Regions from separate parts of the Streptomyces sp. JH002 genome, predicted to be linked through region 3. Evidence: riboswitches for the same ligand, from Rfam matches in the RefSeq annotation. Region 3 holds a riboswitch; each other region holds the start of a gene.
The links. A riboswitch is a leader RNA that binds a small molecule or an ion and turns the genes downstream of it on or off. The one in region 3 is predicted to bind S-adenosylmethionine.
Positions count from the first base shown of each region.

Region 1: another riboswitch for S-adenosylmethionine. It lies ahead of H7827_RS13965 (peroxidase-related enzyme); the one in region 3 lies ahead of thrC (threonine synthase).
Region 2: another riboswitch for S-adenosylmethionine. It lies ahead of H7827_RS20610 (aminotransferase class V-fold PLP-dependent enzyme); the one in region 3 lies ahead of thrC (threonine synthase).

Region 1 is NZ_CP087989.1:3,076,833-3,087,048, forward strand. Features, by position in the region: gene H7827_RS13950 (hypothetical protein) at 1-64, shown strand, start outside; gene H7827_RS13955 (type ISP restriction/modification enzyme) at 76-3,378, opposite strand; gene H7827_RS13960 (peptidase inhibitor family I36 protein) at 3,929-4,306, shown strand; SAM riboswitch class IV at 4,501-4,610, shown strand; gene H7827_RS13965 (peroxidase-related enzyme) at 4,647-5,867, shown strand; gene H7827_RS13970 (ABC transporter substrate-binding protein) at 5,895-6,977, shown strand; gene H7827_RS13975 (FecCD family ABC transporter permease) at 6,984-8,102, shown strand; gene H7827_RS13980 (ABC transporter ATP-binding protein) at 8,099-8,872, shown strand; gene H7827_RS13985 (FAD/NAD(P)-binding protein) at 8,869-10,216, shown strand, end outside.
Region 2 is NZ_CP087989.1:4,500,268-4,510,483, reverse strand. Features, by position in the region: gene H7827_RS20635 (ABC transporter ATP-binding protein) at 1-402, opposite strand, end outside; gene H7827_RS20630 (ABC transporter permease) at 402-1,340, opposite strand; gene H7827_RS20625 (ABC transporter permease) at 1,337-2,305, opposite strand; gene H7827_RS20620 (ABC transporter substrate-binding protein) at 2,290-3,954, opposite strand; gene H7827_RS20615 (putative leader peptide) at 4,233-4,313, opposite strand; SAM riboswitch class IV at 4,430-4,548, shown strand; gene H7827_RS20610 (aminotransferase class V-fold PLP-dependent enzyme) at 4,646-5,974, shown strand; gene H7827_RS20605 (Fpg/Nei family DNA glycosylase) at 5,953-6,798, opposite strand; gene H7827_RS20600 (ribose-5-phosphate isomerase) at 6,798-7,274, opposite strand; gene H7827_RS20595 (biotin transporter BioY) at 7,308-7,889, opposite strand; gene H7827_RS20590 (hypothetical protein) at 8,141-8,410, shown strand; gene H7827_RS20585 (DUF6879 family protein) at 8,403-9,041, shown strand; gene H7827_RS20580 (ATP-binding protein) at 9,051-10,216, shown strand, end outside.
Region 3 is NZ_CP087989.1:2,711,616-2,721,831, forward strand. Features, by position in the region: gene H7827_RS12180 (MoaD/ThiS family protein) at 315-593, opposite strand; gene thrC (threonine synthase) at 590-1,888, opposite strand; SAM riboswitch class I at 1,905-2,043, opposite strand; gene H7827_RS12190 (glucosyl-3-phosphoglycerate synthase) at 2,290-3,258, shown strand; gene H7827_RS12195 (alpha,alpha-trehalose-phosphate synthase (UDP-forming)) at 3,393-4,871, shown strand; gene H7827_RS12200 (serine hydrolase domain-containing protein) at 4,939-6,252, opposite strand; gene otsB (trehalose-phosphatase) at 6,374-7,237, opposite strand; gene H7827_RS12210 (DUF3263 domain-containing protein) at 7,265-7,483, opposite strand; gene H7827_RS12215 (ABC transporter substrate-binding protein) at 7,578-8,858, opposite strand; gene H7827_RS12220 (hypothetical protein) at 9,092-9,556, opposite strand; gene H7827_RS12225 (ROK family protein) at 9,691-10,216, shown strand, end outside.

The sequences.
Region 1 (10,216 bases), 370 kb from region 3:
CGACATGGCCCAGGGAGCGCTGTCTCCGGAGGATGCCGAGGACCTGATGGGCGGGATGCCTTGACGACGGCCGACTCAGGCCGAGTCGGAGTCCATCGTGAAGAGCGTTCCCGGGGTCTGCGCACGGGCCCGAGTGGCCTCCTTGCCCGGTGGCAGCACCCCTGCGGAAACCAGGTCGCGTTGCGAGATCACAGAGCCGGCAAGCACCTCGGAGAGGAGTTCCTGTTGGTATGGGGCGAGTTCGGTCAGCCTGCGGAGCACGGAGAGCAGTTCGATCAGCTCCACGGTCCACTGCTCCGGCCAACTGTCCACGTGAAGGTCGTCCAGCGCGCTGGATCGTTTGCTGCTCGGTGATGACTTCCGGTAACCGAACCACTTCCGCACGATCGGCATGCCGCCGACATCGTAGGTCCACATCTCCTGGGTGACAGGAGCCAGAGAGCCGTCACCGATGTGGAGCGTCGCCGTGTCCGGGTCATGGCGGATGGTGTCCGGCACCGTCGCCCCGATGTGTACGTTGTAGCGCACCTGCCGGTGGTCCCCTTGGGCGAATTCGACACTGCCGGGGGGACGGTCGGCCGACCCGTCGGCGAAGCGTTCACCGTACGTGGACGCCCAGAGCACCTCCCGTCCCAGGCCGACCGCCCGGTGCCACAACCTGGGATCCCGGGTCAGCGGGACGCGCACGCCGGGGGTGAGCAGGTCCTCGCGGAAGCAGTCGGTGAAGCCCTGATGCCCCGTTACGGCGACGACGTAGGCAGCCAGGTCCGCGACCGGGAGGGTCCCGAGTCCCAGGGCGCGGGCAAGGTGAGTCACCAGCCCATGGGGAACGTTGGCCGAGCCGTCGGGGTGATACAAGGGCATGACGCGGCCACCGCGGCCGTTGAAGTGGTGCGTGTCAGGGATGAGGTGGGTCGCGACCACCGCCGGGCCCGACTCAATGGCTTGTGAGGACTGCTGGTTGAGGAACAGTTGCTCCGACCGGCGCGCGGACCAGAGGTCTGGGCGCGGGAAGTCCACGACGCGCGTATCGCTGATCAGCCACTGTCGGTCGAAGCTGCGCTGTGCGTAGCGAACGATTTCCGGCTGCTCCGCATCCACGCGCGTCGCGACCTCGTTTCCCCGTGTCGCGTGGTCCGTGAAACCGGCCAGCGTACGGTCCCGTGTCTCCTTGAAGAGCGCTGACCGCTGCTCCGGGTCGGTCTCCGCGAAAAGCCGCCGCCATCGTCGACGCAAGGTCTCGGGGCTGGGGTCGCTGACCCAGGCGCGATTGGCCTTCACGCCGGGGCTGCCCCACGGAAAGAGGTCGCCGAGTGCCGGGTATTCACCCCAGCTCGATGCCGTCCGCGGGGTGAACGGCTCCGTGGCACCGGTGTGAACAGGTCGCCATCCCCCATCGTCCAACCGCAGTTCGCGCAGTTGGCTGAACTTCTCCGTCCGGCGTCCGGCCACGGAGCGATAGTGCAGGTTGGCCCGATGCCCGGGCCCGCGCGTGGCGCCCGCCCGGCGCACGACGACGCAGATCGCCAGGGGCTGCGCGACCGCCGGGAAGACACGGGTGCCAACATCCGCCCGCTGGCCCTCCGGGCTCAGGTTGATGATCCACCCCTCGTCGCAGGTGCGACGGAGGTAATCCCGCATCCCGCGTCCGCCGGGGCCCGTGGCCCAGCCGGACGGGGTGATGAAGCACACGACACCGTGCTGGTCATCGGGGTGGGCGTCGAACACCTTCCACGTCGCCCAGCGCCAGAAGTAGACGTACATGTTCTTCAGGATGTGTTCGTATCTGCCGTTTCCCGGCAGGCGGAAGTCGTCCAGGAGTGGGATCTCGCCGCGCGTTTCCCGCTTCTCCACCCACCCGCCGCGGTTTTCCGCCTTGTCGTCGTAGGGCGGGTTTCCGATGACGACGGTCACCGGGACCTTCGCCTTGAGCCGGTTGGCGCGTCGGCGGGAGTCCGAAATCGCGTCGTAGGTGGAGGGAAGATAGTCCGTTTCGGTGTGTGGATTGTCGAGGGTGTCGGTGACGTACAAGTGCGGCCCGCCGACGGGAGCGTTCGCGCCGTGCCGTTTGAGCAGCGCAGTGGTCCGTAGCTCCGCCACGGCGTACGGACCCATCTGCAATTCCAGCCCGTGCAGCCGTCCGGCGAGCCTTGCGACGGCGTCGGCACGCATGGCCGGGCCGCGGTGTTCCTCGGCCCGCGCGGCGACGCGCTCGATGGCGGCATGCAAGAACGTTCCCGTGCCCATCGCCGGGTCCACGATCCGGACCTTGTCCGAGGCCAGGCCCTCGGTGTAATCGAGCCTGCTGACCAGGACGTCCTCGGTGAGACGCACCATCTCCGTCACGACTTCGCGGGGCGTGTAATAGGAACCGCTCTTCTGTCGGAGGCCCGGGTCGTAGACATCGAGGAAGTGCTCATACAGGTGGAGATAGGCGTCCTTGTTGCCGTACTCGATCGCCGGCCAGTCGACCTGCGCCACGGTGCGCTTGAGTAACTCCAGGCTGAGGACGAAGCGTTCACCGACGTGTCCGGTGAGCAGGTCGAGCGCCCGGCCCATCAGCGCGTGTCCGGCGTCCAGCCGGCGGCTGACTTCGTGGAGCGTGCTGTCCTCCTGAAGCAGTCCCTCGGCGCGAGCCAGAAGCAGAGCGAAGGTGACCGTCTGGGCGTACCCGTCGGCGAATGTCACATCATCGGCCGTCGGGAAAAGCAACTGGCGCCAGTCATTGCGGAGACCGGTGAAGGGCCGTGCTCGGGAGTCATCCGGTGAGGCGGACGACCTCGCCTCGGCGGCGAGCTGTTCGAGCACCGAGCCGCGCAGCAGGCGGCACAGTGGCGCCACCTGCTGGACCAGCCGCGCAACGTTGGCGATCTTGAGGGGTCGCCACAGCAGGAACTGCTTGAGGAGTGCGTCGAAGACATCGGCGTCCGTCGGGGCCAGCTTGTCGCCCAGCGCCCTCAGACTCCCGTTGAACCTCGCCTCGGTCACCAGATGACCGTGCCGATAGAGGCGCCAGTCGGTGCCGTTGGTGTAGAGCAGATTGGGGAGGTCGCGCAGCCGCTCCCACTGTCTCTTGTTCTGTGCGCGGAAGGTCGACGGGTCGATCGAGAGGCCGGGACGTTTCAGTTCGATGTAGCCGGTGAGTGCACCTGCCGCACGGATGACGTAGTCGAGTCGTACGCCCAACTCCGGGACGGGGTGCTCGTCGTGCCAGGTGACCTCGTTCTGTTGATGGTGGGCCCCCACGGCCTGCAGCAGGCCCTCCAAAGGACCCCGGATCGAGGCCTCGCGGTCGAAACCGTCGGACAGTTTCCGTTGCGATTCCCGGCCGAAATCAGCGACTGCGGCGAGCAACCAGGCATGCGTCGAACCGGACATCTTCCCCCCAGACATCACCGGTGACTCTGCAGATCAGGCTAGCTACTGCGCGCATTGGTGTGAAGAGAGCGTGAGCGGCTGCCGTGTTCAGTCGGTTGCCGCTCGTCGTCATCCGCTCCGGACAGTACGGCGAGGGCGGCTCGCATCTCGGCTTCCGCGCGGTCCCGGCGAAGCTCTCTGCGGATGCCGACGACGGCGTTCTTCGGTGTGTTCGGCATCCGCGCGCACCGTCCGGCAGTGGGCAGCGTAGAGGGGGTCCGGCGCAAGGGGCAGCGCTCGGGAGGGCGTGGTGGTGACCGGGGCGGGGGTGAGGTGTGGGGCGTTCGGTCGGGGTGTCTCGCGGGCGTCATCCCGGCGCCGGGCCGGTCACTCGTTCAGGGGGATCCGGTCCCGGCGCCGGCCTTGCAACTCGACTGATTCCAGCGTGAGTTGAGGAGCGGTTCGATGGTCGTGCGGTCGTAGGTGCTCTGGTCCGGGCAACCGTGGCGCTCCTAGCATTCTTCCGCACACATCGTGCGATGACAGGCACACAAGGCATAGGGGATGTCAGGTGGAAAACCGGAAGATTGCCTCACGTCTGGCGAGCATCGGGGCGGCGCTGACCTTCGCGGTGGCGACCGCGGGGCTGGCGGCGGTGCCGGCGGCGGCTGATTCCAGTCAGTGCTCTGCCGGGAACTTCTGCGTGTGGGAGCACTCCAGCTACACCGGCAAGTTCCTGCAGTCCAAGAGCTCCGTGTCCAACGTCGGCAACGACTTCAACGACAAGATGACCTCCTACTGGAACCGCACCGACAAGACGGTCGCCGTCTACCAGCACGACAAGTACACCGGCTGCATGTTCTCCGTCGGCCCGGGCAAGTCCGAGGCGGCGGTGGCCTCCCACTTCAACGACAAGATGACCTCCTTCAAGGTCGGCTCCTCCTGTTGATCTCCCCCTGAGCACGCGGGCCCCGGGTCGCCGATCCGGGGCCCGTCCCCACGTGCGCACCCGTGTGCGTGTCTCACATGACGGACAGGGTGCCCTTGCGAGAACTGGGCTGCCCCTCCGCGTGAGACGCCTTGGTCTCATATGGCGGACAGTGGGTGTTTCGCGCGGAGTCGGTGGTGCTAGGTTGCTGATCAGGTCAAGAGCGCCAGCGCCAAGTCCCGGCTCGCTGGCCGGCAACCCTCCTGCACGGCGGGGTGCCCCCGGGACCGACGACCGGGCTGCGGTGATGCGGCAAGCGTGCTCCTCGTGAGACCTCGTTCTCGTCCTCGACGATTTCGACATGTTTGCCCGTGCCTCGGCCGACCACGCGACCGAGCACCACGAGGCGGAACTCATGAGCACCACCCCCGACGACATCGCCCGACTGGCCGGGCTCGACGAGCGGATCGCGGCAGCCAGGGCTACCAAACCGCTGGTCGCGCAGCGCGCCCAGGAAGCCTCGGACGCGCTGTTCGGCGGCGAGGCGGCGGTGAGCGTACCGGTACGCCGGGGGCTGGCCGCCCTGGCCGCGCGCCGGCACGGCGTCGACGCGCTCGTCCGGGACCACGTACGGCTCGGGGCGGACACCGCGTTGCTCGGCGACGAACTGCCCGAGGACCCCGCGCTGCGCGCCGCCGCCGCCCACGTCGACCTCATCTCCGTCTCCCCCGCCCTGGCCACCCGCGCGGACCTCGACCTGCTGACCGAAGCCGGCTGGACGCCCGACGACATCGTCGTCATCTCGCAGGTCGCCGCGTTCACCGCCTTCCAGGCGCGCGCCATCCAGGGACTGCGGCTGCTCCAGGGGCAGGACCCCGAGCCGGCCGACACGCCGCGCCGCCCCACGCCCGGGCGGGGCCGCACCAAGAGCACCGCGCGGGTGGCGTCCAACGGACGCGAGCGCCCCATCGTGTACACCCGCGAGCTGCTGTCCTGGACTGCCTGGGTGCCCCCCGTGCCCACCGACGAACTCACGCCCGAGCAGGAGGACTCCTTCCGGGGCAAGACCAACGGCGAGTACTTCCGGCTGCTGGCCCGGCTGCCCCGGGTGCTGGCCGCCCGCACCTCCCTGGACGCCGCGATCTTCGCCACCCGCGAAGGGCTGCCCCGCGCCGAACGCGAACTGGCCGCCGCCGCGACCAGCAAGGTGACCGACTGCGTCTACTGCGCCTCCGTGCACGCCCGCAAGTCCGCCCAGATGTCGAAGCGGCCCGAGGACGTGGACCGGCTGCTCGGCGTCTCCCTCCAGCGGGACGCCGACTGGCTTCCGGCCGCCACCGCTCCGCTCGCCGCCGGGCAGGACGCGCGGTGGGCCGCCGTCATCGAGTTCGCCGCCGCGCTGGCCACCACGCCGGTCAGCGCCACCACCGCCCACGTGGACCGGCTGCGCGCCGAAGGACTGGCGGACACCGAGCTGACCGACCTGGTCGCCGCCACCGCGTTCTTCGGCTGGGCGAACCGGCTGATGCTCAGCCTCGGCGACCCGTACTGGCCGGACGCCGCGCCCACCCCCACCCGCTGACCCACCCGCAGAACGGAACCCCTCATCATGAGCCAACGGCTTTCCCGCACCGCCGCCCTCGCCGCCGTCACCGGTGTCGTGCTGTCCCTGGGCGCGTGCGGCACCGTGGTCAAGGAGACGGACGACAGCAGCGGTGACGGCGGCGGTGACCGGACGCTCACGGTCGTCGACGACGCCGGACGCACCGTCGAACTCGACGGTCCCGCCGAGCGCGCCGTCGTCCTCAACAGCTACGGCAACGAGTTCGCCCAGGCCATCGGCGCCGGCGACCGGGTCGTCGGCTACGACCGGGTCTCCGCCGCCCGGCTGCCCTACCTGGGCATATCCGACGACGAGGTGGTCAGCGAGGACCTCCAGGAGATCAACTACGAGTCGGTCGCCGAACTCGACCCCGATGTCCTCATCATCCCGCGCAACGGCGCCTGGCAGGAGGCCGCCCGGCAGCTGGAGCCCTTCGGCATCCCCGTCGTGGTCGCCACCGCCTGGGACTTCGACGTCTTCCACGAGACCGTGGAACTGCTGGGCGAGGTCTTCGGCGAGACCGAAGGAGCCCAGCGGGTCTCCGGGTTCTACGACGAGATCTTCGACGTGATCAGCGAGCGGGTGGCCGGCACCGACCCGGTCCGCGTGTACTGGGAGACCGAGCAGCCCTACCTCACCGGCCTCCCGGGCTCCGGCTTCGACCAGATCATCGTCGCCGCCGGCGGCGAGAACATCTACGGCGACCTGGACACCGGCGGCGACCAGCAGGCCGAGACCACCGTGGACCCCGCCTCGATCCTGGAGCGCGACCCGCAGGTCGTGGTCCACGAGTTCGGGCCCTCCGCCGAACCCACCGGCCAGGAGCGCTTCGACACCCTGGCCGCCGAACTCACCGGCCGGGCCGGCTGGCAGGACCTCACGGCCGTCGCCGAGGACCGGGTCTTCGTCACCAACGGCTGGGCCACCAGCGGCCTGTCCAAGGCCATCGGCGCGCTGTACCTGGCGAGCTGGCTGCACCCGCAGGAGTTCGCCGACGTCGACCCGGGCACGTACCTGGAGCGCTGGGCCACCGAGTTCCAGGGCGCGGACTACCCCGGCGACGACGCGTACATCCAGAAGGCGGGCTGAGCGGCGATGAGCATCACCACGAGGGACGCGGCGACCGCGGCGGGCCCCGGCACCGCCCCCGGCCCGCGCCCCGCCCCCGAAAAGCGCCGCACCCGGGGCGCCCGGCTGGGCCGCCCCGCCGTCCTGTGGGCCGGTACGGCGCTGACCGTCCTCGTCCTCACCTGGTCCGTCACCGCCGGAACGGCCGGCGCCGGGCTCCTGGACGTGTGGCGCGCGATCCGGCTCGCCGTGCTCGGCGGCGTGCTGGAGCGGGACTTCGCCCAGACCTACTCGATCATCGTCAACCTGCGGCTGCCCCGGGTGCTGCTCGCCTTCGTGGCCGGCGCCGCGCTCTCCCTGGCGGGCGTGGTGATGCAGGGCCTGCTGCGCAACCCGCTGGTCTCCCCGTTCACGCTCGGTGTCTCGCCGGCCGCCGCCTTCGGTGCCGCGCTGGCCATCCTGCTCACCGGCGGCTCGGCCGGCTCGGGGTCGTGGCTGGTCATCGGCAGCGCGCTGGTCACCGCGCTGGCCGTGTCCGCCGTGGTGCTGGGGCTGGCCTCGGCCAAGGCGATGTCCACCGCCACCCTGCTGCTGCTCGGCATCGCGCTCACCCAGCTGTTCGAGGCGATGACCGCCGCCCTCCAGTTCGTGGCGGACGAGAACACCCTCCAGGCCATCGTGCGCTGGACCTTCGGCTCGGTGAACAACGCCGGCTGGGGCGATGTCGTCGTCGTGGGGGCGTGCACCCTGGCCGCGCTGCCGCTGCTGCTGTGGTTCAGCCGCGACCTCAACGCCATCGCCTTCGCCGGTGACGACGCCGCCAAGAGCCTGGGGGTGAACGTCACCGCCGTACGGGTCGGCCTCATCGTCGTCTCCGTCGTCCTGGCCGCCGTCGTGGTCTCCTTCTGCGGCGTGATCGGCTTCGTCGGCCTGGTCGGACCGCACATCGCCCGCCTGGCCATCGGCGCCGACCACCGCTACCTGCTGCCGTTCTCGTTCCTGACCGGCGGTCTGCTGCTGGTGATCGCGGACACGGTGGGGCGTACGGTGCTGGCCCCGTCGGTCATCCCCGTCGGCATCGTCGTCGCGTTCATCGGCGCCCCGATCTTCATCAACCTCATCCTCACCCGGAGGGCCGCCCAGTGAGTCTCGACATCGGCGCGGTCCGGTTCGCCTACCGGCGCAACCCGGTCCTGCAGGGCGTCGACCTGCGGGTGGCGGAGGGCGCGTTCTGCGCCCTGCTCGGCCCGAACGGCTCCGGCAAATCCACCCTCACCAAGATCATCGCCCGGGTGCTGACCCCGGCCGGCGGCAGCGTCTCCTTCGGCGGCCGGGACCTGCTGACCGCCCCGCGCCGCGAGCACGCCCGGGTCGTCGCGTACGTACCGCAGTCGGGGGCGACCCCGTTCGAGCAGACCGTACGGGAGGCCGTGCTGCTGGGCCGCACCCCGCACATCGGGCTGCGCCCCACCCGCGCGGACCGGGAGATCGTGGACGCCGCGATCGAACGGCTCGGCCTGGCGGAGCTGGGCGACCGCCCGATGTCCCAGCTCTCCGGCGGGCAGGCGCAGCGGGTGCTCATCGCGCGCGCCCTGGCCCAGCAGCCCCGGGTACTGCTGCTGGACGAGCCCACCTCCGCGCTCGACCTGCGGTACCAGATCGAGACGCTGCAGATCGTCCGCTCGGTGACCCGGGAGGAGGGGGTCACGGCGCTGATCGCCATTCACGACCTCAACCACGCGGCGCACTTCTGCGACCAGGCGGTGCTGCTGGACGGCGGCCGGATCGTCGCCGACGGGCCGCCCGCGCGGGCGTTCGACGCCGACGTGCTGAGCCGGGTGTACGGACTCGACGTACGGGTGACGCACGGCGAGAACGGCGTCCAGGTACGGCCCTCCGCGCTGGAGGCCGCGTGAGGGCCTACGACGTGGTCGTGGTCGGCGGCGGGCCGCGCGCGGTCTCCGTCGTGGAACGGCTGGCCGCCCGGCACCCGGACGGCGCGCCGCCGGTACGGGTGGCGGTGCTGGACCGCGTGGAGGTAGGCGCGGGTGCCACTTGGCGCACGGACCAGTCGCCGCTGCTGCTGAACAACACCTACAGCGCGCACACCACCATCTACCCGGACGCGTCCACGCCGATGACGGGCCCGGTGACGCCGGGCCCCGATCTGCTCACCTGGGCGCGGGAGAGCACCGCGCTGCCGGACCGGCCCGCGTGGGTCGCGGCCGAGGCGGCGGCCCTGCGGCCGTGGTCCTATCCGAGCCGGCGCATCCAGGGCGTGTACTACCGCGAGCAGCTGGCGCGGGCGGAGGCGACCGGACGGGTGCGGGTGACCCGGGTGCTCGGCACCGCCACCGGGCTGGAGCGGACCGGGGACGCGGACGGTGCCCGTACGGTACTGCTGGCCGACGGGGGGACGCTGACCGGCCGGTTCGTGATCCTCGCCCAGGGCATGGTGCAGGCCAGACGCTCGGCGCGGGAGCGCGCACTGGTGGCCGCGGCGGAGCGCGACGGCCTGGTGTACATCGAGCCCGGCATGCCCGCCGAACGTGACTGGGACCGGGTCTCGGCCGGCGAAAGCGTGCTGGTGACCGGGCTCGGCGCCAACTTCTTCGATGTGGTCGCGCTGCTGACCGAAGGACGCGGCGGCCACTTCGAACCCGCCGGGGACCCGGCGCGCCCCGCCCGGCTGCGCTATGTGCCCGGCGGGCGTGAGCCGCACCTGGTGGCGGGTTCGCGGCGCGGGCTGCCCTACCGGTCGAAGGCGGCGTACCCGCGGGGCTTCCCGCCCCGGTACGAGCCCCGGCTGGCCACCCGGGAGTGGTTCGAGCGGATCGCCGCCGTACCGGGGCAGGACTTCCGCCGCGACGTGTGGCCGCAGCTGGCGCGGGAGTTCGCCTGGGCGCATCTGTCCACGCTGCTCGCGCACCGGCCCCGGGCGCTGGTGACCGGGGCGGCGGAGGCGGAGCTGCTCGCCGCGCTGCGGGCGGCGCCGGACGACGCCGCGGTGGACGCGGTGGTGGCGGGGGCGGTCGCCGACGAGCGCTGGGCGCTGTCGGTGACGCGTCTTGACCGGCCGCGCGGCGCGGGACCGGTGGATCCGGGGACGTGGCGGCGGTGGGTGCGCGAGCACGTCGAGGACGAACTCGACGCGATGCACGCCCCGCTCACCCACCCGCGCAACACCGTCAACCGGGCCATGGCGGCGGTACGCGGCCCGGTGCGGCGCCTGGTGACCCGCGGCGCCCTGGACGGCCGCA
Region 2 (10,216 bases), 1.8 Mb from region 3:
TTCCCGGGCGGCCTTGGCGTTCTCCGCCAGGCCGTGGATGCGCAGGACTTCGGCGACCTGGTCGCCGACCCGCTGCACGGGGTTGAGGGAGACCATCGGGTCCTGGGGCACGAAGCCGATCTCCCGGCCCCGTACGGTGCGCCACTCCCGTTCGCGCAGGCCGGTCAGTTCGCGGCCGGCCAGGGTGACTCGGCCGCCCAGCACCTTGGCGCCGGAGGGCAGCAGTCCCAGGACGGCGAGGCCGGTGGTGGACTTGCCCGAGCCCGACTCCCCCACCAGTGCCAGGGTGCGGCCGGGCGCGAGGTCGAGGTCGAGGCCGCGCACCGCGCGCACGGTGGAGCGGCGGGAGTGGAAGGCCACTGTCAGGTCCCGGATGGTGAGCAGGGGTTCTGGCGAGCTCATCACTGTGCTCCGGTTCGTTCGAGGGCGCGTCCGACGCGGTTGGCGGAGAGCACGATCAGGGCGATGGCCAGGCCGGGGAAGGTGGTCAGCCACCAGGCGGTGGAGATGTAGTCGCGGCCCTGGGCGACCATCGCGCCCAGTTCGGGGGCGGGCGGGGCGGCCCCGTATCCCAGGAAGCTGAGTGCGGACACGGACAGCACCGCGCCGCCGATCTCCAGGGCGGCGAGGACGAGGACGGGCTGGGAGGCGTTGGGCAGCACGTGCCGCGCGAGGATGACCGGGGTGCGGGTGCCGCTGGTGACGGCGGCCTGGAAGTACACGCTGGACTTGATGCGCAGCACTTCGGCGCGGATGACGCGGGCGAAGCCGGGGATGCCCGAGATGCCCACCGCGATGGCGACGTTGGTGACGCCGAAGCCGAGGATGGAGACCACGGCCAGGGACAGCAGCAGCCCGGGGATGACGATCAGCACCTCGACGAAGCGCATCAGGGTCTGGTCGACCCAGCCGCCGAGGTAGCCGGAGAGCACGCCCAGCACGGTGCCGGCCACCAGCGACAGCGAGACGGCGATGAGCGCGGCGGTGATGGAGGTGCGGGTGCCGTGCACGACGCGGGTGAACAGGTCGCGGCCCAGGTTGTCGGTGCCGAACCAGTGCTCGGCGCCGGGCGGGGTGAGCGAGGCGGCCGGGTTGGTGCGCAGCGGGTCCTCGCCGGCGAACAGCGAGGGCAGCAGTGTCCAGGCCAGGATCAGCGTCAGGTAGAGGACGGCCAGCAGCAGCCCGGGGCGGGCGGCCAGGGAGCCGAGCGCGGAGCGGAGCCGGGCGGCCCGGCCGTGTGCCTGCTCCTGCTCCTGTTCGTGGCCCTGGTCGGTGCCGGCGCCCGCATCGGGGGCAGCGGGCGTGGTCGTGGCCCCGGTGGTCGTCCCGGTCGTCGTCATGAGGTCGCTCCGGCCTGGAGGACGATCCGGGGATCGACCTTGGGATAGATGAGGTCGACGGCGAGATTGACCAGCACGTACAGGGCGCCGGCGAGGAAGATGATCGCGCGGATCACCGGGAAGTCCTGGTCCGCGATGGCGTCGGCGGTCAGCCGGCCGATGCCCGCGCGGGCGAAGACGGTCTCGGTGATGATGGCCCCGGCCAGGATGTTGCCGATCATCATGCCCAGCATGGTCAGCGCCGGGATCGACGCGTTGCGGAAGGCGTGGTGCCAGGCGGTGCGCAGCCGCCCGGCCCCCTTGGCGCGGGCGGTGCGCACGTACGGTTCGGCCAGCGCCGTACGCAGCCCCTTGGCCAGTAGCTGGGCCAGCACCCCGGCGCTGGGCAGCGCCAGGGCGATGGCGGGCAGCACCAGCCGCGAGGAGTCGCTGTCGCCGTACGCCGGGAACCAGCCGAGCCCGAAGGAGAACACCTGGATCAGCAGGATCGCGGTCCAGAAGCTGGGCAGGGAGATCCCGGCGACGGTGCTGGACAGCACGGCGTTGCGCAGCGGCGCCCAGGGCGCCAGGGTGGCCGCCAGCGCGGCGGCCACCCCGAGCACGACGGTGAGCAGCAGGGACGCGGTGGCCAGTTCCAGCGTGGAGGGCAGGGCGCGCGCCAGCATGGCGCTCACCTCGTCCCCCGTCCCGAAGGAGGTGCCGAAGTCCAGGGACAGCGCGCGGACCACGAAGTCCGTGTACTGCTCGTACAGCGGCCGGTCCAGGCCCAGCTCGGTGCGGAGCGCGGCGGCCTGTGCGGCGTCGACGCCGACCGGGTCGCCGCCGCCACCGGAGCGCAGCATGATCGACACCGGGTCGCCGGGGACGAGATGCAGCACCAGGAAGGAGAGGCTCAGCGCCGCCCACAGGACGATGAGTCCGTTGGCGAGCCGGACCAGGACGTAGCGGCTCACTGTGCGATCCACACCTCGTTCAGCAGCGGCTTGCCCTCGATGTCGGCCGCGAAGCCGCCGACCTTGGGGCCGAAGCCGTAGGACCAGTAGCGGTCGTAGACGGGGATGGTGTAGCCCTGCTCGACGATGCGCTGCTGGGCCTGTTCGCCGATGGCCTGCCGCTCGGCGGGGTCGACGGTGGACTGGAGGGAGTCGAGGAGGGTGTCCAGTTCCTCGTCCGGGTGGTTGTAGAGCATGCTCATCTCGGGGTGGGACGAGCCGTAGACGAGTCGGATGACGTCGATGTCGGCGCGGCCCTGGCTCCAGGTGGTGAGGTCGCCGGGGAACTCGTCGATGGGCACGTCGGGGAGGGTGGCGACCGGGTCGAGGACGAGTTCGACGCCGATCTCCTTCCACTCCTGCTGCACGAGCTGGTGCTGTGCCTCGGTGTCCGGGGAGCCGGCCTGGTAGGTGATGGTGAGGGAGAGCTTGTCGCCGTCGGCGTCGCGGCGGATGCCGTCGTCGCCGACGGTGTCGTAACCGGTGCCCTCCAGCAGGGCGATGGCGGCCTCGGGGTCGTGCCGGATGTCCTCGGACTGGTCGGTGTAGCCGGGGGTGGCGGCGGTGACGACGCCGGAGGCCGGCTGCTGGGTGCCCTGGAAGATGGCGTCGACGATGGCCTGGCGGTCGATGGCCAGGCTCAGCGCGCGCCGCACGTCCGGGTCCTGGAGCTTGGGGCTGGAGGCGAGCGGGATGTAGGGGATGGCGATGCCCGGGGAGGCGCCGGTGACCAGACCGTAGCCCTGGTTGGTGGAGGGGATGCCGTCGGCGAGGTCGATCTGGTCGCTGGTGATGGAGCCGTAGCGGACGCCGCCCTCGGGGACGACCTCCAGGACGATCTTGTCGACGTAGGCGGCGCCCTGGTTGGCGGCGATCGGGGAGGCCCAGGCGTAGTCCTCGCGCTTGAGCAGTTCGACGGACTTCTCCGGGGTGAAGGAGCCGAGGGTGAACGGCCCGGAGGCGGCGAAGTCGCCCAGGCACAGGTCGGCGGGGTCGTTGCCGAGGGAGGCCGGGGAGAGCTGGACGAACGAGGCGGTGGCGGTGGCCTGGAGGAACTGGGCGTTGGGGCCGTCGAAGTCGACGCGCACGGTGTACTCGTCGAGGACGGTCGAACCCTGGTAGCCGGCGATGAAGCTGCTGCCCTGGGGGGCGCGGGCGCCGAGGTCGACGACGGCGTCGAAGTTGGCCTTGACGGCCTCGGCGTCGAAGGGCTCGCCGTCGGAGAAGGTGACGTCCTCGCGCAGGTGGAAGGTGAAGGCACTCACGTCATCGCTGATCTCCCAGGAGGTGGCGAGCCAGGGCTTGATCTCCTTGGTCTGCGGGTCCTGTTCGGTGAGCTGGTCGCCGAGCTGACGGCCGACGTTGCGGGAGGTGAGCTGCGGGCGCTGGCGCGGGTCGACGCAGTCGATGGTGTTGGCGAAGGCGTACTTCAGGGTGCCGCCGGCCACGGGGTCGCCGGAGGCGCCGGCGCTGCCCGAACCGTCGCCCGGGCCACCGCCGTTGGTGGTGCCGTCGGTGCCGCAGGCGGTGAGGGCGACGGCGATCGCGGCGATCAGCGCGGTGGCGTGGGCGGAGCGGGACATGCGGCGGCTGAGCCGTCTGGGCGTGGGCGAGGTGGCCACGGCGGAGGGTCCTTTCAGGACGAATCACCCGGCCGGCGGCGCGCGGAGGCGCACGGCAGGACGGACCGGGGTGAGGAAGGTGAGGAACGTCAGAAACGTCAGGTAAGTGAGTGGAAGAAGCCAGGGGCGGAGAGCGGCGCCGCGCGGCACGACCGTGCGGAGCGGAGCGGGACAGGGCACGGCAACGCAGTGCACATCCCGCGAGGAAGTCCCGGCGCGCGAGGGGCGGTTACGGGCGCGGCCGACGGCCGGCGCTCACCGCCGCGCGGTGGGAGGAATCAGCAGCCCGCACAGGACGCCGACGTGACGCGGAGCAGGTCCACGTGTCGGCGCGACGTCAAAAGCGGCAGGGCTGGCATGCGGTAAATATCAGCCAACCCTCGGTGAGCTGTCAAGGCGGCGGCCATGTGCCGTGGGTCTCGCGATATGGACACAAGGTGTTCATCACCGATCGGCATGACATAGTCTGCGATCAGGTCACGAGTGACAGCGATCAAGGCCCCGGCCCGCTGTCCGGCAACCCTCCAACCGTCGGCGGGGTGCCCCGGGTGATGACCGGGCCGCAGGCAGCGAGGTCTGTGGCAAGCACGGTTCTTGAGGGAGTTCTTCCATGAGCACGCGAATGCGTTAGGGCGCACGCCCCCGACCCAGCCTGCCTCTGTCTGCCTTCAGCCTTTCCCGGAGCTTTGTCATGCCCACTGCGCCGATCGCCCCTGCCCCGAACACCGCCGGCTGTTCCCTCCCGCGCCCCCTCCCCGTCCTCGGCGACGAGGTCCGTGCCCCGCTCGCGGACGGCGGGGACATCGGCTACGCCGCCCTCGACTACGCCGCCAGCGCCCCCGCCCTGCGCGCGGTGTGGGACGAGGTCGCCGCGTACGCCCCGTACTACGGCAGCGTCCACCGCGGCGCCGGCTACCTCTCCCAGCTGTCGACCGACCTGTACGAGGAGAGCCGGGCGACAGTGGCCGCGTTCCTCGGCTGCCGCCCCGACGACCAGCTGATCTTCACCCGCTCCACCACCGACTCACTGAACCTGCTGGCCGGCGCCCTGCCCACCGGCACCCAGGTGTTCGTCTACGAGACCGAACACCACGCCGCGCTGCTGCCCTGGGCGCACCACGGCCACCCCGTGACGTACCTCCCGGCGCCGCGCACCCCGGGGCAGGCCGTCGCCACCCTGGTCAACGCGCTCGCCGACGCCGCCCCCGGGCCCAAGCTGCTGTGCGTCACCGGCGCCTCCAACGTCACCGGTGAACTGTGGCCGATCGCCGAACTCGCCACCGTCGCCCGCCGCTCCGGCGCCCGCACCGTCCTGGACGCCGCCCAGCTCGCCCCGCACCGCCCCGTCGACATCACCGCGCTCGGCATCGACTGGGTCGCCTTCTCCGGGCACAAGCTGTACGCGCCGTTCGGCTCCGGCGTCCTGGCCGGACGCGCCGACTGGCTGAGCAACGCCGCGCCGTACCTCGCCGGCGGCGGCGCCAGTCACACCGTCACCGCGCGGGACGGCGCGGTCGACGTCGTGTGGAACAACAACATCTCCCGGCACGAGGCCGGTTCGCCCAATGTGATCGGCGCGTTCGCCATCGCGGCGGCCTGCCGGGCGCTGACCGACGCCGGGTTCGAGCAACTGGTGGCGCGCGAGGAGGAGTTGCTGGCCGTGCTGCGCTCCGGACTGGCCACCGTTCCCGGGGTGCGGCAGCTGGCGCTGTTCGGCCCGGACGCGCCCCGGGTGGCCGTGCTGTCCTTCGTCGTGGACGGCTGGTCCAGCGAGGAGTTCGCCAAGGCGCTCTCCGAGCGGTACGGGATCGGCGTACGCGACGGGCTGTTCTGCGCGCACCCGCTGGTCCGTGCGCTGCTGGGCCCGGAGGGCGACGGCGCGCGGGCGGCCGGCTGCGACGGGCCGCTGAAGGCCATCCGGGTCAGCTTCGGAGTGGGCACCCCCGCCGAACACGTGGAGCGCGTGGTGCGCGCGGTGCGCGAACTGGTCGCCGAGGGTCAGCCGGTGGCGGCGGGCTGACCGCGCCCGGCGGCCCGGGCCGGCTGGCACACCGGGCACCAGAACAGGTTGCGGGCCGCGATCTCGGCACGCCGGACCGGCGTCCCGCACACCAGGCAGGGCAGCGTGGCGCGCCGGTAGACGTACACCTCTCCCCCGTGGCCGTCCACGCGCGGCGCCCGGCCCATGGCCCGGGGGGTGTGCTCCGGCCGCACCGTGTCGATGCGGTTGTTGCGCACCCCCTCGCGCATGAGCGGGATGAGGTCCTGCCACATCGCGTCCCACTCCGCGCGCTCCAGAGCCAGGCCCGGCAGATAGGGGTCGATCCCGTGCCGGAAGAGGATCTCGGCCCGGTAGACGTTGCCGACACCGGCGATGATCCGCTGATCCATCAGCAGTTCGGCGATCGTCGTGCGGCTGGCGGAGATCCGCCGCCAGGCGAGGTCGGGCTCGGCGTCCGCACGCAGCGGGTCGGCGCCCAGGCGCCGTTGCACGGCCGCCTTCTCGTCCTGGCTGAGCAGCGCGCAGGTGGTGGGGCCGCGCAGGTCCGCGTACGCCTCGCCGGTGGCCAGCCGCAGCCGGATCTGCCCGGTGGGCGGCGGGGGCGGGCCGTCCCCGAAGGCGACCTTGCCGTACAGCCCCAGATGGATGTGCACCCACTTGCGCCAGCCCAGGCCCAGGAAGAGGTTCTTGCCGTGGGCCTCGGTCTCGCGCAGCACCTCACCGTCGATCAGCGCGGCGCCGCCCGCGAACTTCCCCTGCGGGGACTCCACCCGCACCGCCCGGCCGCCGAACCGCTCGCGGTAGTCGGCGGCCAGCCGGTGAATGGTGTGGCCCTCGGGCATCAGGCGCCGGCGGGCAGCGGCGGCAGCGTGCCGTCCGTCTCGTAGGCGCTGAGCATGTCGATGCGGCGGGTGTGCCGGTCCTCGCCGGAGTACGGGGTGGCGAGGAAGACCTCGACGAAGGTGGTGGCCTCGTCGGTGGTGTGCATGCGGGCGCCGATGCCCACCACGTTGGCGTTGTTGTGCTGCCGCCCCAGCTTCGCGGTCTCCACGCTCCAGGCGAGGGCGCAGCGTACGCCCGCGACCTTGTTGGCGGCGATCGCCTCACCGTTGCCGCTGCCGCCGATGACGACGCCGAGCGCGTCGGGGTCCGCGGCGACCGCCTCGGCGGCACGCAGGCAGAACGGCGGGTAGTCGTCCTGCGCGTCGTACGCGTGCGGACCGCAGTCGACCGGCTCATGGCCGTGCGCCGTGAGCCAGTCGACGAGGTGGTTCTTCAGTTCATAGCCGGCGTGGTCGGAGCCGAGATAGACGCGCATGGGGATGAGTCTGACATGCGCGCGGTGGCCCGGTTACGCGCGCCCCCGGCGACCCGCGATGCGCCAGGCGGCGGGCAGCGCGCCCATCGCGAGGGCCGCCTTGAGGGCGTCACCGATGAGGAACGGCACCAGACCGGCAGCCATGGCCTCGCCCGCCGACATACCGGTGGCCAGCGCCAGGTAGGGCACGCCGATCGCGTACGTGACGGCCATGCCCGCCACCATCGTCCCGGCGGTCCGCAGCACCGTACGGTCCCCACCGCGCCGCGCCAGCTCACCGACGACGGCGGCGGCGACGGTCATCCCGATGATGTAGCCGAAGGACGGCATCCCGAACCCGGAGGACGCCTCCGCGAACCACGGCATCCCGGCCATGCCGGCCAGCGCGTACAGCAGCATCGACAGCAGGGCGCGGGCGGGGCCGAGCGAGACACCGACGAGCAGGGCGGCGAACGTCTGGCCGGTCACCGGCACGGGCGACCCCGGAACGGGCAGCGCTATCTGCGCGGCGACCCCGGTCAACGCGGCGCCACCCACGACCAGTGCCACATCCTGCACCCGGGCCCGGGAGAGGGTCGGGGCGGGCAACAGATCCGCGAGTACAGCGGTGCTCATATACATCCTCCAAAGAACGAAATCCCCCACCCCCTATCCGACCCCACCCCACCCACCCGGAACAAGAGCCCAATCCACTGCCCGAACCCCTCCCCTCTTATCCACACCCCACAACACGCACCGAACACCTCGCACGTGGAGGCGCCCCGGCACGGCGCGATGCGCCCCCACGATCCGTTGTTGGCGCCCGACCACCGCCCCTAGGATTGATGTGACACCGACCACAGATCATCACGATGAGTGGAGGAACCATGGCACGCCCATGGGAGGCGGATCCCACCGCCTCGTTCGCACGACGGTTAGGCAAGACGGCCCAGGAACTGGGCAATTCGGAGGACGAGGAAAAGTGCCCCGACATCTGGCAGCTCGACAACGGGGACGTGGCGATCATCGGCCGGGACCTGACGGCCGCCTATGACTCCCGGCTTCCGGCCGGCGTCCGGCTCGGCCCGGACGAACGCCTGGTGATCATCCCCGGCAACATGCTCAGCGCGGCGAAGCCGGACATCCCCGATGCTTGATCTCCAGCTCCCCGCCCTCGATCCGGCGCGGGGCACACGGCTCGACGACGACGACTATGTGAGCGACTTCCGGCGACGGGCGGCGGACATCCGCGACGGCTCCTCCTGGAAACTCGAACGGCTCCAGCACTTCGAAGAGGACAGCCCCAGCCGCGAGGCCCTGCGCCGCGGGGACTGGGAAGGCGCCCTGCGCCTGCTGGAGGACCGCAGGGAGCGCCTGGCGAGGACCCGGCGCGAGCGGCAGAAGCGTGGCTACGTCTTCCACCGGGTCCGGGTGGTCGAACAGCCCCTCACGCCCTACGTGCGGTGGGAGCTTCATTCGCTCTCCCTGGGGGCCGAGTACGGTACCCCGGCCCGGGTGGTCGACGCCGACACGGTGGGCGACCTGGAGCACGACGGCCCGCTTCCCGAGATCGTGGTACTGGGTGACGGAACGCTCTATCTCATCCACTACACCGCCGGCGGCACCTTCACGTACGCGACCCGGTTCACCGACCCCGGGCTGGTCACTCCCTGGGAAGGGCTCATCCGCAGGCTCTTCGCCGACGGCGAGGACGTTTCCTCCTACCTGGCGCGGGAAGTGGCGGCGACGCCACGCCCGAGGCTGACAGCGGATCCCGAATCGGGGTAAGCGTTCTCCATGCGCAACGAAGAGGGGAACGAGGAGAACCGCACGGTTCCCGGCAGCACGCATTCCGAACTGTCGGGAACCACCCGGGACGCGGTCCAGGCCGGTCGGATCAGCGGCGGCGTGCACTTCCACGACCACGGCGGAGGCCGGGCCCGGAACGAGGACGACGTGCCGCGGCAACTGCTGGCCGACGTCCGCGGGTTCGTCAACCGGGTGCACGAGCTCGCCGAGCTCAACGCCGTACTGCCCGGCGAGGACGGCGCTCCCCTCGTGGTTTCGGTGTGCCTCATCGCCGGAACGGCCGGCGCCGGCAAGACCTCGCTGGCCCTGCACTGGGCGCACCACATCAGAGAACGGTTCCCCGACGGCCAGCTCTACATCAATCTGCGCGGCTACGACGCGGGGGAACCGATCACCGCCCACGAGGCGCTGCGCCGGTTCCTCGCCGCGCTGGGCGTTCCGGCGAGCGGGGTCCCGGAGGACACCGAGGCGGCGTCGGCGCTCTTCCGGTCACGGCTGGCCGACCGCCGGATGCTCATCGTCCTCGACAACGCCGCCTCCGTCGCTCAGGTACGGCCGCTGCTTCCGGGCCACGGGCAGGCTCTGGTCATCGTCACCAGCCGGGGCAGGCTGTCCGGGCTCGCCATACGGGACGGAGCGCGCCGCCTCACGCTGGGCACGCTGCCCGAACACGAGGCGGTCGCTCTGCTCCGCACGGTCACCGCCGGGTACCGGCCGGCGGATGACGCGGAGAAGCTCGCCGAACTGGCCCGGCTGTGCGCGCGGCTGCCTCTGGCCCTGCGGATCGCCGCCGAGCGAGCCGCCGGTCATCCGCACATGAGCCTGGATGACCTGATCGCCGACCTGCGGGACGAGTCGGCGCTGTGGGACGCGCTGAGCACCGACGACGAGGAGGAGGCCGAGGCCGTCCGCACCGTTTTCGCCTGGTCCTACCGCGTGCTGTCCGCTGAGGCCGCCCGGCTGTTCCGGCTGCTCGGTCTGCACCCGGCCCGTGAGTTCGGCATCGAGTCGGTGGCGGCGCTGGCCGGGGTCAGCGTGCGGCGCACGCGCCAACTGCTGGATGTCCTTGTCAGCGCCCATCTGCTGGAACAGACCGCGCCCGACCGCTACGAGTTCCACGACCTGCTGCGCGCCTACGCCACCAATCAGGCCCA
Region 3 (10,216 bases):
CAACAGGCCATTGAGCGGAGAATTATTGGAGCGCCCAAACGGGCAAATTGCGCAAAACAGAGGAAAGATGAATGTTTCTCGCGCGCCTTATTGCGCAGATCCGGCAATTGGTGCAGTGAATTGCCGCGCGTTTCCGCCGAGAAGTGTCGTGAATTCATATGCGGTCGGCATCGGACGGGCCGGCCCCGCGCGGGACTCACTCTATCGCCCCGGAAACGCCCAACCGCCCCGAAGCGGACAGCTTCGGGGCGGCTGTTGAAGATGTGATCAAGTGTAGACCTGACCGTGCGGGGCCAGGCCGGGCCGACCGGTCGTCAGCAGCCCCCGGCCACCGCCGGGATGATGGAGACGCCCGCTCCGTCCGGGGTCGGGGTGTCCAGGCCCTCGGCGAAGCGCACGTCGTCGTCATTGACGTAGACATTCACGAAACGGCGCAGCTTGCCCTGGTCGTCGAGCACCCGGGCGGCGATTCCCTGGTGGTTCTTCTCCAGGTCGGCGAGGACGTCGCGCAGCGTTCCGCCGTCGGCGGTCACCTCGGAACGTCCGCCGGTGTAGGTGCGCAGGATGGTCGGGATTCGGACAGTCACACTCATGCGAGGCCGGCCTCTCGGAAAGCGTCCAGATTCGGACGGATGATGGCGGTGGGACCGGTGGTCGCCGCCACCGCGTCCAGGGTCTTCAGGCCGTCGCCGGTATTCAGTACGACCGTCGTCAGTTCCGGGTCCAGCTGCCCGGTCTCGATCAGCTTGCGGGTGACGCCCACCGTCACCCCGCCCGCCGTTTCGGCGAAAATGCCCTCGGTGCGGGCGAGCAGCTTGATGGCGTCCACGATCTGCGCGTCGTTCACGTCCTCGACCGCGCCACCGGTGCGGCGGGCGATGTCCAGGACGTAGGGGCCGTCGGCCGGATTGCCGATCGCCAGGGACTTGGCGATGGTGTCCGGCTTCACCGGCCGCACCACGTCGTGCCCAGCCTTGAACGCCTGGGAGACCGGCGAGCAGCCCTCGGCCTGGGCACCGAAGATCTTGTAGGGCCGGTCCTCGACCAGACCGGTCGCGATCAGCTCCTTGAGCCCCTTGTCGATCTTGGTGAGCTGGGATCCGGAGGCGATCGGGATCACCAGCTGGTCGGGGATGCGCCAGCCCAGCTGTTCGGCGATCTCGAAGGCCAGGGTCTTGGAGCCCTCGCCGTAGTAGGGGCGCAGATTGACGTTGACGAATCCCCAGCCCTCACCGGCGGGGTCGCCGATCAGCTCGCTGCAGAAACGGTTCACGTCGTCGTAGGTGCCCTCGATGCCCACCAGCTCGCCGCCGTAGACGGCGGCCATCACGATCTTGCCCTGCTCGAGGTCGTGCGGGATGAACACGCAGGAGCGGAATCCGGCCCTGGCCGCCGCGGCGCCGACCGCGCCCGCCAGGTTGCCGGTGGAGGAGCAGGACAGCGTGGTGAAGCCGAAGGCGCGGGCCGCCTCCACGGCGTTGGCGACCACCCGGTCCTTGAAGGAGTGGGTGGGATTGCCCGAGTCGTCCTTCACGTACAGCTCGCCGCCGTGACCCAGCGCGGCGGCCAGCCGGTCGGCCTTGACCAGGGGGGTGTCGCCGGGGTTCAGATTGGGCTTGGAGGCGACATCGGCCGGCACCGGCAGCAGCGGGGCGTAGCGCCAGATGCTGTGCGGTCCGGCCTCGATGGCGGCCCGTAGCGCTTCGGGGTCACCGGTGGGCAGATCGTACGCGATTTCGAGAGGACCGAAACATGCCTCGCAGGCGAAGATCGGGCTGAGAGGGAAACGCTCCCCGCACTCCCGACAGGAGAGCGCGACGGCGGGCCCGAGATCGACGGCGGAGCCGCCGGGGGGCGTGGTGGAGGTGTGCGAGGTGAGCACAGGCATGGGTACGAGGCCCTTCTCCTCATCTTCCCCGTGACGGATTTCGCCACAGGACGGAATTGGCACCTTCCCCACCGGGAGCCTCGCATCGTCACGAGACCGGCGGAAGGGTTGCCGGGGCTTCAACGGGCCGTTCCCTCTGCCCCTCTGGATGAGCTGTATTCAGTTGACCGCGCAGCGTCTCCGATATGCGGAGGACACCTGCACTGCCCGAGACTGTAACGGACGCCCCGGACAATGGCTCGTGCCGTCCGATCCGCGAGACGAACAGGAGACAGACATATTCCCGCCCGAACTGGGCACCACCGATGAGGGCCATAACCGCCCATTGCTGACAGATCCCACAGACAAGACTTACCTGACCTACCCGACTTATATGGTCGAAGCGAACAGGAGCGACATTCGTGCTGGAAGAGGCTGAGGAGTGGCTGAGCCGCCGGTCCTGGACTGCCGCTGACCGCTCGCTGCGACGGTTGCTGGACGCGAAAGCCGCGGCCGGCCCGGCGGGCAGCGTCAGTGTCGTGCTTCCCGCGCTGAACGAGGAAGCGACCGTCGGCACCATCGTGGAAGCGCTGCGCCGCGACCTGATGGAAACCGTGCCCCTGATCGACGAGCTGATGGTGGTGGACTCCGGATCCACCGACCGCACCGGAGAGGTCGCCGCCGCGGCGGGCGCCAAGGTCGTCCACCGCGACGAGATCCTGCCCAGAATGCCCACCGTCCCCGGCAAGGGGGAGGTGCTGTGGCGCTCCCTCATGGCCACCAGCGGCGAGATCATCTGTTATGTCGACGCCGACCTGCGGGAGTTCGACTCCTGCTTCGTCTCCGGCATCCTCGGGCCACTGCTCACCGAGCCCGATGTGCACCTGGTCAAGGCCATGTACGACCGCCCGCTGGGCGACGCCCCCTCCGGCGCCCACCAGGGCGGCCGGGTCACCGAGCTGGTGGCCCGCCCGCTGCTCAACCTGCACTGGCCGCAACTGGCCGGTGTCGTCCAGCCGCTGGGCGGCGAGTACGCGGCGCGGCGCTCCCTGCTGGAGCAACTGCCCTTCCCCGTCGGGTACGGCGTCGAACTCGGCCTGCTCGTCGACACCCTGCACCTGGCCGGACTGGACGCGGTCGGCCAGGTGGATGTCGGGGTGCGCAAGCACCGTCACCAGGACGGCCAGGCCCTGGGCCGGATGGCGGCCGCGATCATGCGCACCGCGCAGAGCCGGCTGCCGGGCAACGGACCCGTTCCCGTGCAGCAGGGCATGATGCAGTTCGAACGGCTGGCGGAGGGCGGCTTCTCACCGCTGACCCACACCATCCACACCGAGGAACGCCCCCCGATGTCCACCATCCCCGAGTACGCCGCCCGCCAGGCGGCGTAGCCCGAGCTTTCCGGCCGGCCCCGGCCCGTGCCGCACCCCCTCACCGGGGTGCGGCACCCGGGAGGCGGGGACGGGACACGCCAGGGTGACCGGACGCACGTTTGTACCCGGCCACGGGTGGCTAGGGTCGGGACATGGGCGTTGCAGAGGTCTCCGAGGCTCCTCCGGTCCTGGTCGCGTCCAATCGCGGCCCCGTCAGCTACACGCTCGCGGACGACGGCACGCTCACCGCCCGGCGCGGCGGCGGCGGGATGGTCTCCGGCCTTTCCGCCCTGGGCTCGGCGGCCGGCACCTGGGTGTGCGCGGCGCTGGGCCCCGGCGACCGCGAGGCCGCCGCCCGCGCGGGCACCGGCACCCTGGAGACGGCCGACACCGGAGGCCAGTCCGTACGGATGCTGGACATCCCCCCGGACATCTTCGACGCCGCGTACAACGGCATCGCCAACTCCGTGCTGTGGTTCGTCCATCACCTGCTGTACCAGACGCCGCTGGAGCCGGTGTACGACAGCGCCTTCGAGAGCCAGTGGGCCGGCTACGAGAGCTACAACGCCGCCTTCGCGGACGCGCTGGCCGCCGAGGCCGCCCGGGGTGCGGAGGTGCTGGTCCAGGACTACCACCTGGCCCTCGTCCCCGCCCTGCTGCGCGAGCGCCGCCCCGATCTGCGGATCGGACACTTCTCGCACACCCCCTGGGCTCCCCCGGACCTCTACCGGGTGCTGCCCGACGCCGTCGCCCGCCAGGTGCTGCGGGGCATCCTCGGCGCGGACCGCGCCGCGTTCCTGACCCGGCGCTGGGCGCGGGCCTTCGCCGACTGCTGCGCCGACCTGCTCGGCGCCCGGGTACGGGAGGTGCCCGAGGGCACGGCCGGGACGGACGCGTTCACCGTCACCCTCGACGGCCGCACCACCCGGCTCGGTGTCCACGGCCTGGGCGCGGACGGCGACTTCCTGCGCGAGCGCGCCCACCGCCCCGACGCGGACGAACGGCTGGCCGCGCTGCGCGCCCAGGTCGGCGACCGCAGGACCATCGTGCGCGTCGACCGCACCGAACTCTCCAAGAACATCGTCCGCGGGCTGCTGGCCTACCGCCGGCTGCTCACCGAACATCCGCAGTGGCAGGGGCGGGTGGTGCACGTCGCCTTCGCGTACCCCTCCCGGCAGGACCTGGAGATCTACCGCGCGTACACCGCCGAGGTGTCCCGGGTCGCCGAGGGCATCAACGCCGAGTTCGCCCGGGACGACTGGACGCCCGTGGTGCTGCACGTGAAGGACGACTTCGCCCGCTCGCTGGCCGCCTACCGGATGGCGGACGTGGCGCTGGTCAACCCGATCCGCGACGGCATGAACCTGGTCGCCAAGGAGATCCCGCTGATCTCCGAACAGGGCTGCGCCCTGGTCCTGTCCCGCGAGGCCGGCGCCGCCGCCGAACTCGGGGACGACGCCCTGCTCGTCAACCCCTACGACATCGCCGGCACGGCCGAGGCGCTGCACCGGGCCCTGACGATGCCCGCGGACGAACGCCGGGCGCGGGCCGGGCGGCTCGCCGAGGCCGCGACCGCGCTGACCCCCCGCGACTGGTTCCTCGCCCAGGTCGAGGCCCTGCGCGGCAGCTGAGCGAGCGGACGGACCGTGCACCGGCGGTCCGGGCGGCGGGCGTTCGCGCCCGCCGCCCCCGGCCGGGTCAACGGCCCCCGCACACCGCCCGGTCCACCAGGCCGATGCCCGCCCGGAACTGTTCCTGGGCCTTGTCCTGGTCGTCCAGCCACAGGGTGTACGCGGCGGCCGCCGCCGAGTACCGGCCGTCGGCGCTCACCCCGGTCTCCGAGACCGTGCCGAACGACGTACCCCCGTGGAACCACAGGCCGCCGTCCGCGCAGCGCTGCGGTGAGGCGCCCTCCACCGGGCGCCACGCGATGCCCAGGCCGTACCCGCCGCCCGGCGCGAAGTCCTCGGCGGGCACGGTCTCCTTCATCAGCTCCAGCGTCGCCGGCTCCAGGAGTTCGCCGCCCAGCAGGCCCCGCAGGAACGTGTTCATGTCCCGTGTGGTGCTGATGATCGCGCCGTCCGCGCCGGCGTCGGCCATGAGCGAGGTGTCGGTCAGCTCCTGGCGGCCCGGGAACTGCATGTACCCGGTGGCCGTGGGCCGCGGGACATACGCGGACGTCCCCGGGGTGAGGGTGTGCGCCAGGCCCAGCGGCTCGATGATCCGTTCGTGCACCTCGTGCTCCCACGGGTGTCCGGTCACCTTCTCGATGATCATCCCGGCCAGGATGTAGTTGGTGTTGGAGTACGCCCACCGGGTCTCGCCCTGCGGGTCCGCGGCGTCCGGCAGCCAGCCGGGGGCCTCCGTCATCGCCAGCGCCACCTTCTCCGCGTTGTCCGAGGTGCTGAACCGGGTCTCGCGGTAGTTCTCGGGCGTGAACGCGTCCAGGTCGGACAGGAAGAGGATGTCCGTGTAGTTGGGGAGACCGCTGGTGTGCCGCAGCAGGTTGGTGACGGTGATCCGGCCGCCGTCGTTGCCGTTGCCGGTGACCACGCCGGGCAAAAGCTCCTCCACGGTGTCCTCCAGCGCCAGCCGGCCCTCCTCCACCAGTTGGAGCGCCACCACCGCGGTGAAGGTCTTGGTGTCGGAGCCGATCCGGTAGTACGCGTCCTCGGGCACCTCGCCCCGCCGCTCCAGGTCATCGACCCCGGCCCGCGCGGTGCTCCGCCGGCCGTCCGCGTCCACCCTCTCCGCCGTGACCCCGGTGGCCCCGGCCGTCACCACGGCCTGCGTGTCCCGCTGCAACTGGCGCGCGACCCGGTCCCCGTGTCCCGCACCGCCGGACTCGGCGGCGCCGGCCACCGCCGCGCCGCCGCCCGGAGCCAGCAGGGCCACCGCGGCGATCGCCCCCAGGCCGGTGGCGGCGAGCCCCGCCCTGGTCCACGCCGTACGCCGCGCCGCCCCGCCGTTCCTCCTGCCGCCGCCGCTCTCCCCGTCGCGCACCGCACCCATCTCCCGACTCCGTTCTGTGAAGGCCAGTGCACTATAAGCTACCGAGCGTCACTGACAACCACGAGCCGGAGAGCCCCCCGACCGGGGGTGGGGCCAGCCCCACCCCGCGGCTGACCCGGCGTCAGCCGATCGACCGCGCGAGGGCGGACAGCAGCGCGGCGACCCCGCCCGGGCCGTCCACCGTCAGGTCCGTGACCGCCGCCAGTTCGGCCACCTCCGTGCTGCCGCTGCACACCCGGACCCCCGGAACGCCGTCCTCGCGCAGCTTCGCCACCGCGTCGAACGCCGCCAGGTCTCCGAGATCGTCGCCCCCGTACAGCACCGCGGAGGCGCCCTTCTCGCGCGCCAGGGCGGTCAGCGCCGCGCCCTTGTCCATGCCGGGCGGCCGGACCTCCAGTACGAACCGCCCCGGCTCCAGCGCCAGGCCGAGCCGGGCCGCCAGTTCGGTCAGCGGTTCGCGCAGCGCGGCGAACACCCCGGCCGCGTCGGGTGCCGTGCGGGTGTGCACCGCCAGCGCGTTGCCCTTGTCCTCCAGGAGAACGCCGGGCCCGGCCCGCTCCACCAGCGCGGCCAGTTCGGTACGGGCGGCCGCGATGCCCGGGTGCGGCGGCGGCCTGTGCAGTGCGCCGCTCGCCGCGTCCCACCGCTCCGCGCCGTAGGCGCCCAGCACGGTCAGCCCCGCCAGCTCCGGGTGCCCGGCGAAGCCCCCGAGCCGTACCGCCACCTCGGCCGGGCGGCCGGTGATGATCGCCAGCACCCCGATCCGGGGCGCGAGGCGGGCGAGGGCGGGCAGCGCGTCCGGGTGCGCGTACGCCCGCTCCGGGTCGTTCACGATCGGGGCCAGGGTGCCGTCGAAGTCCAGCGCCACCAGCGCCCGCTCGGGGCGCGCGATCAGCGCCGCGAGCCCCTCCCGGCCGGCCTCGGTCACCGGCTCCGGGAGAGAGGGAGGGGAAGGGGATCCAGAAGGTACGGGAGGAGTGCCCATGCCGGTGACCCTACCCAGCGGGTGCGGCTATCTTCCCGCGCGCCGCACATCCCGCCTCCGCCGCAGCCGGTTGATCGTCACCGGGTCGTGGGCCAGCGCCCGCTCGTCGTCCAGCAGCGCGTTGAGCAGCTGGTAGTACCGGGTCGGCGAGATGCCCAGCCGCTCCCTGATCGCCCGCTCCTTGGTGCCGGAGCCCGCCCAGCCCTGCCGTTCGACCGCCAGCACCGCCAGCTCCCGCTCGGACAGCCCGCCGGCGGCAGCCGCGTCCGCGTTCGCGTCCGCGCCCCCGTCCGTACCCCGTTCACTACTCACCCGGGCATTTTATCCCCTTATGGACGCCCTACGACGTCGGCTGCTCCCCCAGGTCGGCCGCCTCCGCCTGCTCCTGGAGATCCGCGAGAATCCCCGGCACATTGCTGCCCGGCTCCAGTGTCGCCCCGATCCCCTGCGCGACCAGCGTCGAGACCCGCGACCACGACACCTTGCCGACCGGGAAGAACGTCGCGGTCGGCAGCGCGTCGAGGAACGGCGTCAGCCGCTCGCCCTGCCGCCCCTCCTCCTGGTCCTGCATCGCCTGCGAGGCCGGCGTCGTCACCGGCAGCAGCTCCCAGCGCTCGGCGAAGGTGTTGACGTTCTCGGCCGTGAAGACGTACTTCAGGAAGGTCCCGATCGCCTCCCGGTGCCCCCGCTGGTTGAACGCCATCAGCCACGACGCCTCCCCCAGCGTGGAGGTCGACGGCGCCGCGAACCCGGGCAGGTCGGCCGTCCCGTAGGACACCCCGCCCCGGTCGGACTGCCGCATCAGCACCGGGTCGGCGAACAGCATGCCCACCGTGCCCTCCGCGAAGGCGCTGTACGCCTGCTGCCGGCTCATGGAGCCCGGGGGCCGGTCACCGGTCAGCCCCGGAGTCACCAGTTCGTCGCGCAGCCAGTTGAACGTGCTCGCGTTCATCGGCGAATTGAGCGTGTAGCCGCCGGTGTTGTCGGTTAGGCCACCACCACCGGCGAGCATCCACATGAGCGCCTCGCCCGCCGCGTCGTCATGCCCGAACGGCAGGGCGAACGGCACCTCGACCCCCGTCGTGCGCAGCGCCGTGGCCGCCTCCAGCAGTTCCTCCCAGGTCTCCGGCGGCACGTCCGGGTCGAGACCGGCGTCCTCGAACAGATCCTTGTTGTAGAACAGCCGGCCTATCCGTGCCGCGAACGGCATGCCGTACTGCACCCGCCGCATCTCGCCCGCGATCGCCAGCGAGGGGATGAAGTCCGCGAGCTGGGATATCGGCAGCAGTTCGTCCGCCTGGTACAACTCGCCCGCCGACGCGAAATCCGCGAAGGCGCCGATCTGGGCGATATCGGGGGCGTCTCCCTCGGCCACCATACGGGCGACCTCGGCGTTCGCGTCCTGCCAGCGCAACGTGGTCACATCGATGATGATCTCCGGGTGCTCCAGCCGGAAATCCGCGACCAATTCGTTCCAGTAGCGCTGCGTGCTGCCGGTGTCGGACGCCTCCCCGGCCTCGGCCGCCACCAGCTTCAGCACGGTCTCCGAGCTGCCGCCGGAATCATCGCCCCCGCACGCGGTCGCCGAAAGGCCGACGGCCCCGGTCAGACCGGCCGTCATTCCCAAGAACTTCCGACGTCGCACGTTCACAACCCCTTTGTCCAGAACATCATTTCTGCCCCGAGCGCGCCCGCCGAGAGCCGCGCGCGATGAAGGAGAGTCTGCCTTGCGGCGTCGTGATCACGACCGTAACCATCGGTATCGCTTTCACAACAGCTATGCGCCCGGGGAGGTTTGACAGACGTACCGGACGGGCAGAGAGCCCCGGCGGAACGGCTGACGATCCGTTCCCGTCAGTGGCCCGCCGACCGGCACAGGTCGAGCACACCCGGGTCGATCATGTCCTTCCCCAGTTCACAGGCCTGCGCCCACGACGAGGGGACGCCACCGGCGCCGTCGGGCAGTTCCGGAACCAGCCCGGCCCCCGGGCGGGGCGCGGTGGCCGCCGCCTCCGCCGCCGACGGCGCGGCCGCCGGAGCGGGCGTGGCCCCCGCACCACCCGGGGCCTGCGGCCCGGGATCGGGAACGGGACGTGGCCGCGGTTCACCCGCGGGCTCGGACGGGTTGTCCCGGTCGGCGGTTTGCTCCCCCGCCTCCCGCCGCGCAGTCTCCTCGCCCCCGGCGCCGTCCGCGCCCCCGTCCGCCTCCGTCACCCCGGTGACCTCGGCGGCGTCACCACCCCCGGGGTGCACCGACACACACCCCGCACAGCCCAGACCGGCCAGACAACCCAGCAGTACCGCGATGCTCCGTTTCATGTCCTCCCCAACGCCCCGCGCCCGCACGACAGGACGGCCGACCTGCCCCGTATCACCCTGCGGGAGCAATCCGTTCGCCCTCAGGGGGGACAGGTGGACTAGACCTCTTGGCGCCGCCGGGTGAGACTGGGCGCGTGACCAGTGATCACGACGACGGGTACGTCCTCGCCCTCGATGTCGGCGGGACGGGCCTCAAAGGCGCCCTGATAGGCCCCGATCGACGACACGTCCGGTACCAGGAACGCCGCCCCACGCGGCGCGCGGCCGGCCCCGACGCCGTCGTCGAGGGCGTACTCGGCTTCGCCCACGAGCTGTACGAGACCGGCCGCGACCGCTACGGCGCACCCCCGCTCGCCGCCGGAGTGATCTTCCCCGGCATCGTGGACGAGGAGCGCGGCACCGCCGTGTACGCCGCCAACCTGGGCTGGCGCGACGTACCACTGCGCCGCCTGCTGAGCGAACGGCTGCACGGCACCGACGTACGGGTGGGCCACGACGTGCGCGCCGGCGGGCTCGCCGAGGCCCGCCTGGGAGCCGGGGCGCGGGCCGCCGGCGGACGGTTCTTCTTCGTCTCGCTCGGCACCGGCATCGCCTGCGCCATCAGCACCGGTGACGGCCGGATGGAGACCGGCGCGCACGGCGGCGCCGGCGAACTCGGCC